2 regions of the Virgibacillus sp. FSP13 genome follow, and region 1 is predicted to be linked to the other one. Evidence: riboswitches for the same ligand, from Rfam matches in the RefSeq annotation. Region 1 holds a riboswitch; the other holds the start of a gene.
The links. Region 1 has a riboswitch for thiamine pyrophosphate ahead of ACW2QC_RS08040 (thiamine phosphate synthase). Riboswitches for the same ligand answer to the same signal wherever they lie in the genome.

Region 1 (5,817 bases):
GTGCCTTGAACTAAAAGATGTAACAGTTGAAATCGAAGGGGAAAGAATTTTGGATCAAGTAAGCTGTCAAATGGATGCTGGACGGTGGGTATCAATTATTGGGAAGTCAGGTGCTGGCAAGTCCACTTTGCTGCGGGTTATGAAAGGTCTGATCCCATGGCAAAGTGGCGTGTATACATATAGGGGAAATCTGGTTGAACAGGATTTCAAGGGGATGACAAAGCGCATGCAGAAAATGGGACTAGTATTTCAATATCCTGAAAAACAGTTGTTTCATACAACGGCATACAAGGAACTAGCCTTTGGTTTGAAACAGAAGGGTCTATCTAAAAAGGATATGGATAATCAGATTCAAGCCAGTATCCGGCAATTTGGATTGCATCCGCCTGTTTTACAAAAATCCCCCTTTCAATTAAGTGGTGGACAGCGCAGGCGATTGGCTCTGGCTTCTGTCTTGATTACCGATCCAGACATATTGCTGATTGATGAACCCACAGCTGGGCTGGACCCGGGTGCAAGGAAATCAATTCTGCGGCATATTAAGCATTGGCAAACGCAAGGGGAACGAACGGTGGTTTTCACATCACATCAGATGGAAGATGTGATGCGTTATTCTGATGAAGTTATCGTCATGGGAAAAGGAGAAATAAAGGCGCAACTGGACACGGATGCGCTGTTTTTACATCATGCGGAGATTGTGGAAAATAACGGATTGTTGTTGCCCCTATCCATACAATTGCTCCGTTATGTGGAACAAAAAACAGGCATGAATATCCATGTTGAAAAAGCCAGTGATGAAGTTGTTTTTACAGCAATAAGGAAAACAGCGGGATTGGAGTGAAAGAATATGTCTAATGCTGTTGTTATCGGTCAATACATTGAAAACAAATCCATTTTACATCGCTTGGATCCAAGAACCAAACTTCTTTCCATGGTTGGTATCATGCTATGGATTGCGATGATTCAATCGGCTTTGGAGTACGCTGTTGCGACAATCCTTGTTCTGTTCCTACTGGTGGTTTCCAGGATTTCAATGGTCTTGTATTGGAAAAGTGTGCGTCCTGCAATATTTATCCTGGCTTTTACAGCCATTTATCATGCATTGCTTTCACCAGGAGAGCGGGTGTTATGGGAATGGTCCATTTTCCAGGTAACGGCTGAGGGACTGCTTGCGGGTTTCCAATTTGTATGGCGTATTATTCTTTTGCTATTGCTCGCCTCTACTCTGACGTTTTCCACCAAGCCACTCACACTTGCAGCTGGACTGGAATTACTGCTCAAACCACTATCCAGAGTCGGCGTGCCTATTGAGCAATTTGCACTGATGATATCCATTACCTTGCGATTTATCCCGACCATCCTGGAAGAGTTGGAACGGATTCTACTTGCTCAAAAAGCAAGAGGCATGGATTTTTCAGAGTATAGTCGGATCAAGCGGTTGTATGCGTATGTTTCCTTGCTGATTCCGCTGTTGTTTTCTATTATCCAGCGTGCGGAAACGTTATCTGATGCAATTGATTCCCGCGCCTATGGAAAAGGGAAAAATCGAACACGTTACCGGATATTGCATTTAACGCGCACAGATTATGGGATTTTGGCTACGGTTTTGTTGTTGATGTGTTATGGGATATTCATTCATATCCAAGGAGGTAGATGACGATGCCAATCATTCATGGTTCTACGGTTGATCACCAAACAAGGTGCAAACATTATCATACCCCAGTCGATATTGTAGCAATTAAAATGAAGTGCTGTGGAAAATATTATCCTTGCTACAAATGCCATAACGAGTTTGAGGATCATGCAATTATCCAGTGGCAAAAAAAAGAATTTGACGAATACGCCATTGTTTGCGGTGTTTGCAATATAGAACTGACGATTAGACAATACATGCGGACGAACTGTTGCTCGTATTGCCATTCGCATTTTAATGACAGATGTAGTAAGCATTATGATTTGTATTTTGAGGTGGGTGGATAATTATAGGTGAATCTAACACTAATTATTGTTCACTTAATAAATCTTTTGACACTTCTTCATTTGAGAAAAAGAGATTTTTGTTGGGAATATTAAAGGAAAAGTGAAGACATTAATCACGTCACTGCTTAAAAGGAAAACGAATTTTCGGAAAAATCGCATGAAATGTCTGAAATTATGTTGACCTTAACTATTGTGCATGATAAGCTTTTAATGAAAATAAAATAAATTATTAAATCCACTAGGGGTGCCTTTTAAAAGGGCTGAGATCAAAATAACTAATTTTGAAACTCGATGAACTTGAGACGGTTAATACCGGCGTAAGGAAGTGGCAGTGTTGATATACACTAATTTGTATTGATTACTATATTATCAAACCACTTTCCTTATGCTTGAAGGAAAGTGGTTTTTTATATTTATGCAAGTTCACAAAGCATTGGGTCACTCAGGAGAGGGGGAGTGTAGGAAATGGTAGAAATGCATGTGATTTCGACGGGACAACAGACATCAGGAACCGTGGCCTCAATTGCTGAGAAAATACATACATATGTTGATGCTTTCCATCTTCGGGAACAGTCGTGGTCAGATCGTGAAATGGTTGAAGCAATTAAATTACTTATTTCACAGGGTATCCCACGTGAAAAAATTGTAGTCAACAGTCGTATTGATGTTGCACAAATCATGGAAACGCGTGGAGTTCAGTTAACACATAATAGTGTCGATGTATCACGAGTACGAAGTGTTTATGATCATCTTTGCATTGGGTGTTCTGTCCATTCTACGGAAGATGCAATTTATGCTACACGTCATGGTGCTGATTATCTGTTGTATGGTCATGTTTTTGAATCGAAATCGAAACTTGGGTTGAAACCTAAAGGGCTTGAAAATTTGGAACGAGTTGCTCAAAGTGTATCGATTCCTGTAATTGCAATTGGTGGCATAACACCTGAAAATACAGTAGCTACTATCAAGAGTGGAGCTACAGGTATAGCTGTGTTGTCAGGTGTAATGTTATCCGATAATCCATTGAAAGCGGTTAAGGAATATAGAAGGGCATTACGGAAAGCGGGGGAAGAGAATGAAGCAACCGTATGACGTAATTATTGTTGGTGGGGGTGTGATTGGCAGTTCAATTGCATTTCAATTAAGTAAACGAAGGTACCGTGTATTGGTTATTGAAAAGGATAGGACGGCTAAAAAGGCTTCCGGTGCTGCTGCAGGTATGTTGGGAGCGCAGTCGGAGCTAGAAGAAAATAGTCCTATTTTTCCAATTGCGCGAAAAAGTAGGTCTATGTTTCCTGAATTAGCAGATGAACTTAAATCATTATCCGGTATTGATATTGAACTTATCCAAAGTGGCATTTTAAAAGTGGCTCAAACAGACGAAGAAATTACACATTTAAAGTCGGTTGCTGCATTTCAGCAATCCATGGGTGAAGTTGCCGAATGGTTAACATCTGTACAGGTGAAAGAACAAGAACCAGCACTTTCTGATTTCGCATTAGGCGGGTTATTCATACCAAATGATGGGCAAGTTAATCCACCACTCTTCTCAAAAGCATTAGCACAATCTGCGGCTATTTTGGGAGCAGATTTTTTGGAATATACAGAAGTGCAGGATTTTGTAAAAGAAAACAATCGCTTTGTTGGGGTGAAAACAGAAAATGACACGTTTTTTGCGGATGAAATAGTTGTGGCCGGTGGTGCTTGGAGCCAACAAATCACTGAGAAAGCGGGATTGGTATTGGACACCTATCCTGTTAAAGGGGAATGTTTTTCTGTACGACATTACGGTCGTATCGTAACGTCGAGTATTTTTTTGAAGAATGGTTACATTGTCCCGAAATCGGGAGGAAGGTTAATTATTGGTGCTACACAAAAGCCGTATTCATTTGATGAATCTGTTTGTCTGAATGGCCTGTCACAGTTAATAACAAACGCTATGAAAGTCGTCCCTGCATTAAAGGATGCCAAATGGGAAAAAGCATGGGCCGGTATCCGTCCACAAACAGGCGTTGGACTACCATACATGGGGAAACATCCGTTTATAAAAGGCTTGTCTATTGCAACTGGTCATTTTCGAAATGGCATTTTATTGGCACCAGTCACGGGACTCTTTATGGCTGACTTAATTGAAGGTAAACCAGTCGATGATACGTTCCGAATTGACCGTATATCTCTTAAGGAGGTGAAAACGTGAAACTGTTTGTTAATGGCAATACGATACAGGTCCCTAAAAGTGTAAGAACGATTACAGATGTTAAAACACATTTTAACATTAATAACCCAGTCGTCATTGTCGAACACAATGGTGAGATTCTAGATAGTAATACCCATCCAAAAAGGGAAGTAGCGGATGGCGATAAAATTGAATTAGTACAATTTGTAGGAGGCGGTTGACATGTTAACAATTGGAGGAAAACAATTTAACTCACGTTTACTATTAGGTACTGGGAAATACCCAGATTTTGATGTGCAAAAAGAAGCAATTGATGTATCAGAGACAGAAGTTTTAACATTTTCAGTACGTCGGATGAATATTTTTGATCCATCACAGCCGAATTTCTTGGAAAAGTTGGACTTAGAAAAATATCGATTGCTGCCAAATACGGCAGGCGCAAAAACGGCAAAGGAAACGGTTCGGACAGCAAAGCTTGCAAAAGCATCTGGACTTTGTGACATGATTAAAGTTGAAGTAATTGGATGTGACAAAACATTATTGCCTGATCCAGTTGAAACATTACATGCAACAGAGGAATTGATAAAAGAAGGGTTTATCGTATTACCATATACATCGGATGACGTAGTTTTGGCACGAAGACTTGAGGAGCTAGGTGCACATGCTATTATGCCTGGTGCTTCACCAATTGGTTCCGGTCAAGGGGTCATTAACCCTACCAATTTAAGTTTTATCATTGAACAATCGAATGTACCCGTTATTGTTGATGCAGGGATTGGTTCTCCAAAAGATGCTGCCATGGCGATGGAAATGGGTGCTGAAGGCGTATTGTTGAATACAGCTGTTTCCGCTTCTAATAATCCAGTTAAAATGGCAAAAGCGATGAAGCTTGCTATTGAGGCAGGCCGGCTCGGATATGAAGCGGGACGTATTCCTATAAAGCGGTATGCAACAGCTAGTAGCCCGGTGGAAGGAATAAGTGTTTAATGGATGAACGTTATTCTAGACAAACTTTATTTCCTTACATTGGTGAAGAAGGACAGGAACGATTAAAAAATAAACATGTACTCATCATTGGCATGGGTGCACTTGGTACAAGCAATGCTGAAATACTAACGCGTTCTGGTGTTGGAAATTTAACAATTGTTGATCGGGATTATGTCGAATGGAGCAATTTGCAACGTCAACAGCTATACACAGAGGATGATGCACGAAACCGAATTCCAAAAGTCATCGCCGCTAAAAGGCACTTAGCGGCAATCAACAGTGACGTGGTAATCCATGCAGAGATTGTTGATGTTACACTACTTGAACTTGAACATCTTTACAAGGGTATAGATTTAATTATTGATGCAACGGATAATTTTGACATTCGGATGATAATCAATGATTTTTCGCAAAAACATGATATTCCATGGATTTATGGGTCGTGTGTTGGCAGCTACGGAATTAGTTATACCATCACCCCCAAAGTATCCCCATGTTTACATTGCTTGATGGGTCAACTGCCAATTGGAGGTTTAACGTGTGATACAGGTGGAATTATTGGTCCAGTCGTTCAATTGGTGGTTGCCCATCAAACCGTTGAGGCTTTAAAAATCTTAACAGAAAATCATGCGGCATTACGGAATAAATTAATTTCATTTGATCTATGGACTAAT
Region 2 (5,817 bases), on a different contig from region 1:
ATCCTCATTTCTTAACTCCCGCGCTATTTCTTGGCGATGTGGCATGCTTAGTACTTCTTCATAAAAGTCTACTAGTTTTTTTAATTTATCGAACATAATTTCACCTCATTTTTTAGAAAAAATGCATTCATAGTCAATGATAAAGCTTTTCGTAAGTTTAAATAAGCAGAAAAGGGATCACATTTTAAATGATCCCCCAAATCCCTAATTATTGAACAAATTGTTATTTTGCATTTATATTGTCATTTGGTATATCATTATCTGATTTCCCTAACAAGACAGATCCTGCGGTCAGCACAATCCATACTGCGAAGACAAAAATAATCGCACCAAACACAAATAACAACATATTTGAACTAGTACCAATCCATGACCATTCAAAGATCACTTGTTTAAACATGGCCCATAACGTCATAAACATCACGAAAATCATTGGAATTAACACGATCGCGTAGTTTCGGCCTAATCGTTTGAGCCAAATAGCAATCAGTAATAAACTAATTCCGGCAAGCAACTGGTTGGACGTTCCAAACAACGGCCAAAGGAGATAACCGCCTGAACCAAATCCTTTTGGTCCTTCAGGTATTAATACCAATGCAGCACTTGAGACAACAGCAACAGTTGTAGCTACATGTGTTTTTGATAACACTGGCATTTTATATTCGATACCTAACTCTGCAATAATATAACGCATAAGCCGTACGGATGTATCCAATGATGTAGCGGCAAAGCTAACCACAATAACGGAAACAATTGTTGCTGCTACATCAGCCGGGATCATTAAGCCCGTAGCTAATTTACTTGCACCTTCAACAAATACATTTAAACCTGCTCCATTAGCTGCTGTAAAACTACTATAGGTTGCTAAAAATTCATCTGCATTAGCAAAGAATGTAACAACAGCAATAATGGCGATTAACGCTAACGCACCTTCACCAACTGCACCTAAATAACCAACCATCCGTGCATCCGTTTCTTTGTTTAATTGTTTCGATGATGTTCCAGATGATACAAGTCCATGGAATCCAGAAATAGCTCCACATGCAATCGTAATAAACAATAACGGGAACCAAGAAACATCGGTATCCACATTTGTTGCTGGAGCCGTTATATCTGGATTCATAAAAATTAATCCTAAATAAAGAATGGCTAGACCAACAATTAGCTGATGCGAATTGATAAAGTCACGTGGCTGAAGCAATTTCCAAACTGGCATTGTCGAAGCAACATATACATATACCATTAAAATAATAATCCAAATGAAAAATGCTGACGAAACAGCACCTAAACCAAATAGCCCTTCACCATTTTCTCCACCCATGTATTGGACTAAATCAATTTGCAGAAAATCTACCTTACTAGCTATTACCGCTGTAATGTACATGATAGCTAAAGCGATTAAAGATGGTACAAGCATTTTCTGTTTTCGTTTGTATACAGCATAACCAATCCATATTGCAAGCGGAATTTGAATAAATACCGGTAAAACACTCGCCGGAAATGAAACAAACAAATTCGCAATTACCCAGGCAAACACAGCGTTTACCATTAAAACTAGTATAAGAATTATAAATAAAAACAAGATTTTCGCCCGCTGTCCAATCAATTTGTTTGCAAGTGTGCCGATTGATTGACCTTTGTTACGGACTGATAACACAAGTGTCCCAAAATCATGAACACCTGCAGCAAACACCGTTCCCAAAATAACCCATAAAAACGCAGGGAGCCAACCCCAATAAACTGCTATAGCTGGTCCAACAATTGGTGCTGCACCTGCAACAGAAGTAAAATGATGCCCCCAGAGCACAAATTTATTGGTAGGAACAAAATCAACGCCATCTTCATAAGTGTGTGCCGGTGTTTCGTAATTGGGGTCCAAACGAAAAATTTTCTCAGCAACAAATTTGGAATAATAACGATAGCCTAACGCAAAAACAATAATACCAATAATCGCAACCAAAATACCGCTCATCAATTCAACCTCCCTCATTTTATTTAGATAAACCCTGTGTACTTAGAGCTTAACCTACTAAAAAATATGAGAAAACTCTCTATTTTAGTACAACTATAACTGATAATTTTGAATATGTAAATATTTCTGTTAGGATTATTGAATTATTGTTGGGAGATGTTGAATGGATTCGGTTTCGAACCGATGTTTCTGCTCTGGCGCCGATGTTTCTGCTCTCGCGCCGATGTTTCTGCTCTCGCGCCGATGTTTCTGCTCTCGCGCCGATGTTTCTGCTCTCGCGCCGATACCCCTGTTCTCACGCCGATGTTCCTCCAGCGTTCGCAAAATAAAAAGGTGCCCACGGACAATTGATGGCACCTTTTCACATCATTATTATTTACAAGATAAACACAGCAAGCAATGTGGATATGACGAGCCCCAGCATGACTGGAACAAAATTTTTCCGGACGAGGTCCATAACAGAAACACCGCAAAAACCAGCAATTGCGATTAAGGAAGACCAGGCTACAATAGTTCCTCCACCAGTCCAGACGGAGCCCATTTGGCCAATTGCTGCGAGGGTACCAGAATCGATTACACTACTATCCAATGATGCTGCAAGTGCACCTGTCAAAGGTAATCCGGAAAAACCAGAACCATCTAATCCGGTAATAATTCCAATGATTAATACACTTAGCGCGGCAAGCAGGGCACTTTTTGGTAAAAACTCTTGCGTTGACTGAACGAGATCAAATAAAAACGCTGGCGGATTCTCATCTATCCCTAAAATACTACCGGAAAAATCAGCACTTCCTAAGAAGAAGAATCCTGCAATAGGGATAACTGGCCCCATTGCTTTAAAGGCAAATACAAATCCGTCGGTAATGTGATTGCTGATATAATCGAGTGCATGTTGCCTACCAAATGCGACTGTTGATAGAAGTAAGAGGATGACAGCAACCCCACCGACAAATGCCGCTCCGTCACCACCCTCAAAACCTGTCATTCTTCCTGACATCAGTTTGGCAGACATCATATAAACGACAACAGCAAGCAGAGCGATTGGAACAATGACAGAAAATAGTTTACTCCAAGTTGTGAGATGTGATGACTTTGCTACGTTCCTTGATTCTGATACAGTTTCCAGAGCTTCTAAATCTTTTTGTATCAATTCACTATCTTTTGAACGAATTGATTTTCGATACAACAAATAAGCAGCAGCTATTGCGATCCCACCGGTGATAAGTGAAAGCAATAATGCCTGATCAGTAACAACTTCAACTTCAATCCCAGCAGACTTAGCGGATAGGCTAGGAGCGACCTGCACAATATAATCAGAAGAAAGCGCCATCCCTTGCCCAGCAATTGCAATCGCTACCGCCGCCGTAATAGCCGGTAACCCTGCACGCACTGCTGCCGGAACAAGAAGTGCGCAAATTAATGGAACAGCTGGTGTAGGCCAGAAAAATAAGGAAATAACATACGTTACAGCAATAAGTACGAAAAATGAAACATGTCCATTAACCATCATCTTCTGAATCGGTTGTATCATCCTTCGATCCGCTCCGAGATCACGCAACGAATGCAACAGTGCCAACATAAATGTGATGATTAAAAATATACTAAAGAGCTCTTTTGCTGCAACCAAATTCGCATTAAAAATGGAAGTGAAACCGTCAATAAGACTACCATTATACACCCAGGCAATGACAAACGTTCCAAGTAATGTAGGGAGTACAACGCCACGTTTGAAAATCATTGTCAAAATAATAATTAGTGTAAATAACCCATATAGCCAATGCGATATCGTAAGCTCCACATGAACCTTCCTTTCTTCTTACGTGTGCTATAGCCTATGCAAATCGATAATAGGGAGTGAGAAAAAAGGAAGGTTCAAAAAACAATTTACTTTTGACACTGGAACAAGGTATGGTGTATTTAATTTAAAACGGACAAACGAGCTTACGCTTGTTTGTCCGTTTCAGAATCCAACTTTTCGGCACAATGATTACAATATAAGTTTCCATCTATTTGTTCACCATCAAAAAAGCCATTTTCACAATAAACAGCATCCCCACATGATTTACATTCGCCAATTAATTCCCGCAAAATGATCACCCCTATTTTCAGTATACTCAAAAAATATGCACTTCGCAAAATAGGTGCTGTGCACAAATCTATCTTTATTCATTTTCCCAAAAATAAAAGCCGTGCCAACTAAAGACAGTGGCACGACCCAACATATCGTGAGCGGAAAGCTAATGCTTATGCAGTTGCACTTAATAGTGTTCTTGGCTGTTTATGGAACAAGAAGAACACCGCGATTGTACAAATAATGAACGACGGAATAATGTATGAAATATTATAAAGCAATGAATAAATCCAGACATTCATGCCGTCAACTGCCGACTCGAAAAATACGACTCCTGCAGCAAAATGGGCAATAAAACGCAACATGGAACCGAGAAAGACACCAGTTAAAATATATGTTATAGATGTTGCCGTATTGCCTTCCTTAACTGCATGCTGAATTGGTTTTGCAAAAATGCCTGCAAAGCCGATCACAGTAAACGCTACCGCATAATCAAGCAGGCCTTGCCAAAAGTACAATATATATCCTGTGCCTAATGCTACTTGTAAAACACCCCATAGAAATCCTGACAATAATCCACCTTTTAATCCCCAACGAAAGGCGACAATAAATACCGGAATCATTGCCAATGAAATTGATCCGCCTTGTGCCCAAATTTTAAAAGATAAAAACGGAGCAAGATCCAATGCTAATGCTAACGCTGTAAAAATAGCTACTTCAATTAAAAACAATGTACGTTTCTCCTTCAAACAAATAACCTCCCCTTCTAGTAGACTAAAAATCTACCTGCGAAAATTTTGAACACAAAAAAAGCAATGTCAAAGGGGAAGCTTCCTGATGGGGAATCCGCTCACATTGCTTTTATACCATCAAAAAAGCTACCATCCCTACGCTAGTATTAACTAACAGGTTCAAAGGGTAAGAACAGCTCAGTGTTCACTCTCAGCCAAATGGGCTCCCCCTGTAGACTTTTATTTCTATGCTTTTTTCGTTACCTGTATTATAACGTATTCGCCAACCAGTGACAACGCTAGGATTTAAAGTGCCAAAAACTCCTCAACATCTTTTACACATAAACGGATGGCATTTTCCCAGAAGTCTGGTTTCGTCAAATCAATTCCTAAATGTTTTTCCGCTAAGTCTTCAACGGTCATTTTTCCGGTGTCACGAAGAAGTGCAATATAGTCATCTTCAAAACTACCACCTTTTTCAAGTGCAAATGCATAGATTCCGAGACTAAACAAATAACCGAACGTATATGGAAAATTATAAAATGGCGTTCCCGTGATGTGAAAATGCAGTTTAGACGCCCAGAAATTCGGATCGTACGTATCTAAAGCATCGCAATATGCCTCTTTTTGTGCCTCCACCATTAATTCATTTAGTCTAGGTACCGGAACCATACCTTGTTTTCGTTCATCATAAAATCGTTGCTCAAAAAGGAATCGCGCATGAATATTCATAAAAAAGGCAACACTCCGCTGTATTTTATCCTCTAGTACAGACAGTTTTTCCTCTTTGCTTTTAGCATTTTTCACTGATGCATCGGCAATAATCATTTCAGCAAACGTTGATGCCGTTTCTGCTACATTCATTGCATACCCCTGATTCAATCCATTCACATCATTCATTACATGCTGGTGGTAAGCATGGCCTAATTCATGGGCAAGGGTGGCAATATTAGAAGTTGTCCCAGAATATGTCATAAAAATACGTGTCTGTTCACTGTCTGGAAAACTTGTGCAGAATCCCCCTGGACGCTTTCCAGCACGAT

Region 2: another riboswitch for thiamine pyrophosphate. It lies ahead of thiT (energy-coupled thiamine transporter ThiT); the one in region 1 lies ahead of ACW2QC_RS08040 (thiamine phosphate synthase).

Annotation. Positions count from the first base shown of each region.
Region 1 is NZ_JBSVKG010000007.1:35,533-41,349, reverse strand. It holds gene ACW2QC_RS08055 (energy-coupling factor ABC transporter ATP-binding protein) at 1-841, shown strand, start outside; gene ACW2QC_RS08060 (ATP-binding cassette domain-containing protein) at 1-9, shown strand, start outside; gene ACW2QC_RS08050 (energy-coupling factor transporter transmembrane component T family protein) at 848-1,657, shown strand; gene ACW2QC_RS08045 (CHY zinc finger protein) at 1,660-1,980, shown strand; TPP riboswitch at 2,211-2,321, shown strand; gene ACW2QC_RS08040 (thiamine phosphate synthase) at 2,446-3,072, shown strand; gene thiO (glycine oxidase ThiO) at 3,056-4,177, shown strand; gene thiS (sulfur carrier protein ThiS) at 4,174-4,377, shown strand; gene ACW2QC_RS08025 (thiazole synthase) at 4,379-5,143, shown strand; gene ACW2QC_RS08020 (MoeB/ThiF family adenylyltransferase) at 5,143-5,817, shown strand, end outside.
Region 2 is NZ_JBSVKG010000004.1:11,031-16,847, reverse strand. It holds gene ACW2QC_RS05105 (cory-CC-star protein) at 1-96, opposite strand, end outside; gene ACW2QC_RS05100 (carbon starvation CstA family protein) at 224-1,972, opposite strand; gene ACW2QC_RS05095 (hypothetical protein) at 2,108-2,329, opposite strand; gene ACW2QC_RS05090 (hypothetical protein) at 2,349-3,770, opposite strand; gene ACW2QC_RS05085 (hypothetical protein) at 3,914-4,060, opposite strand; gene thiT (energy-coupled thiamine transporter ThiT) at 4,217-4,792, opposite strand; TPP riboswitch at 4,910-5,015, opposite strand; gene ACW2QC_RS05075 (M3 family oligoendopeptidase) at 5,081-5,817, opposite strand, start outside.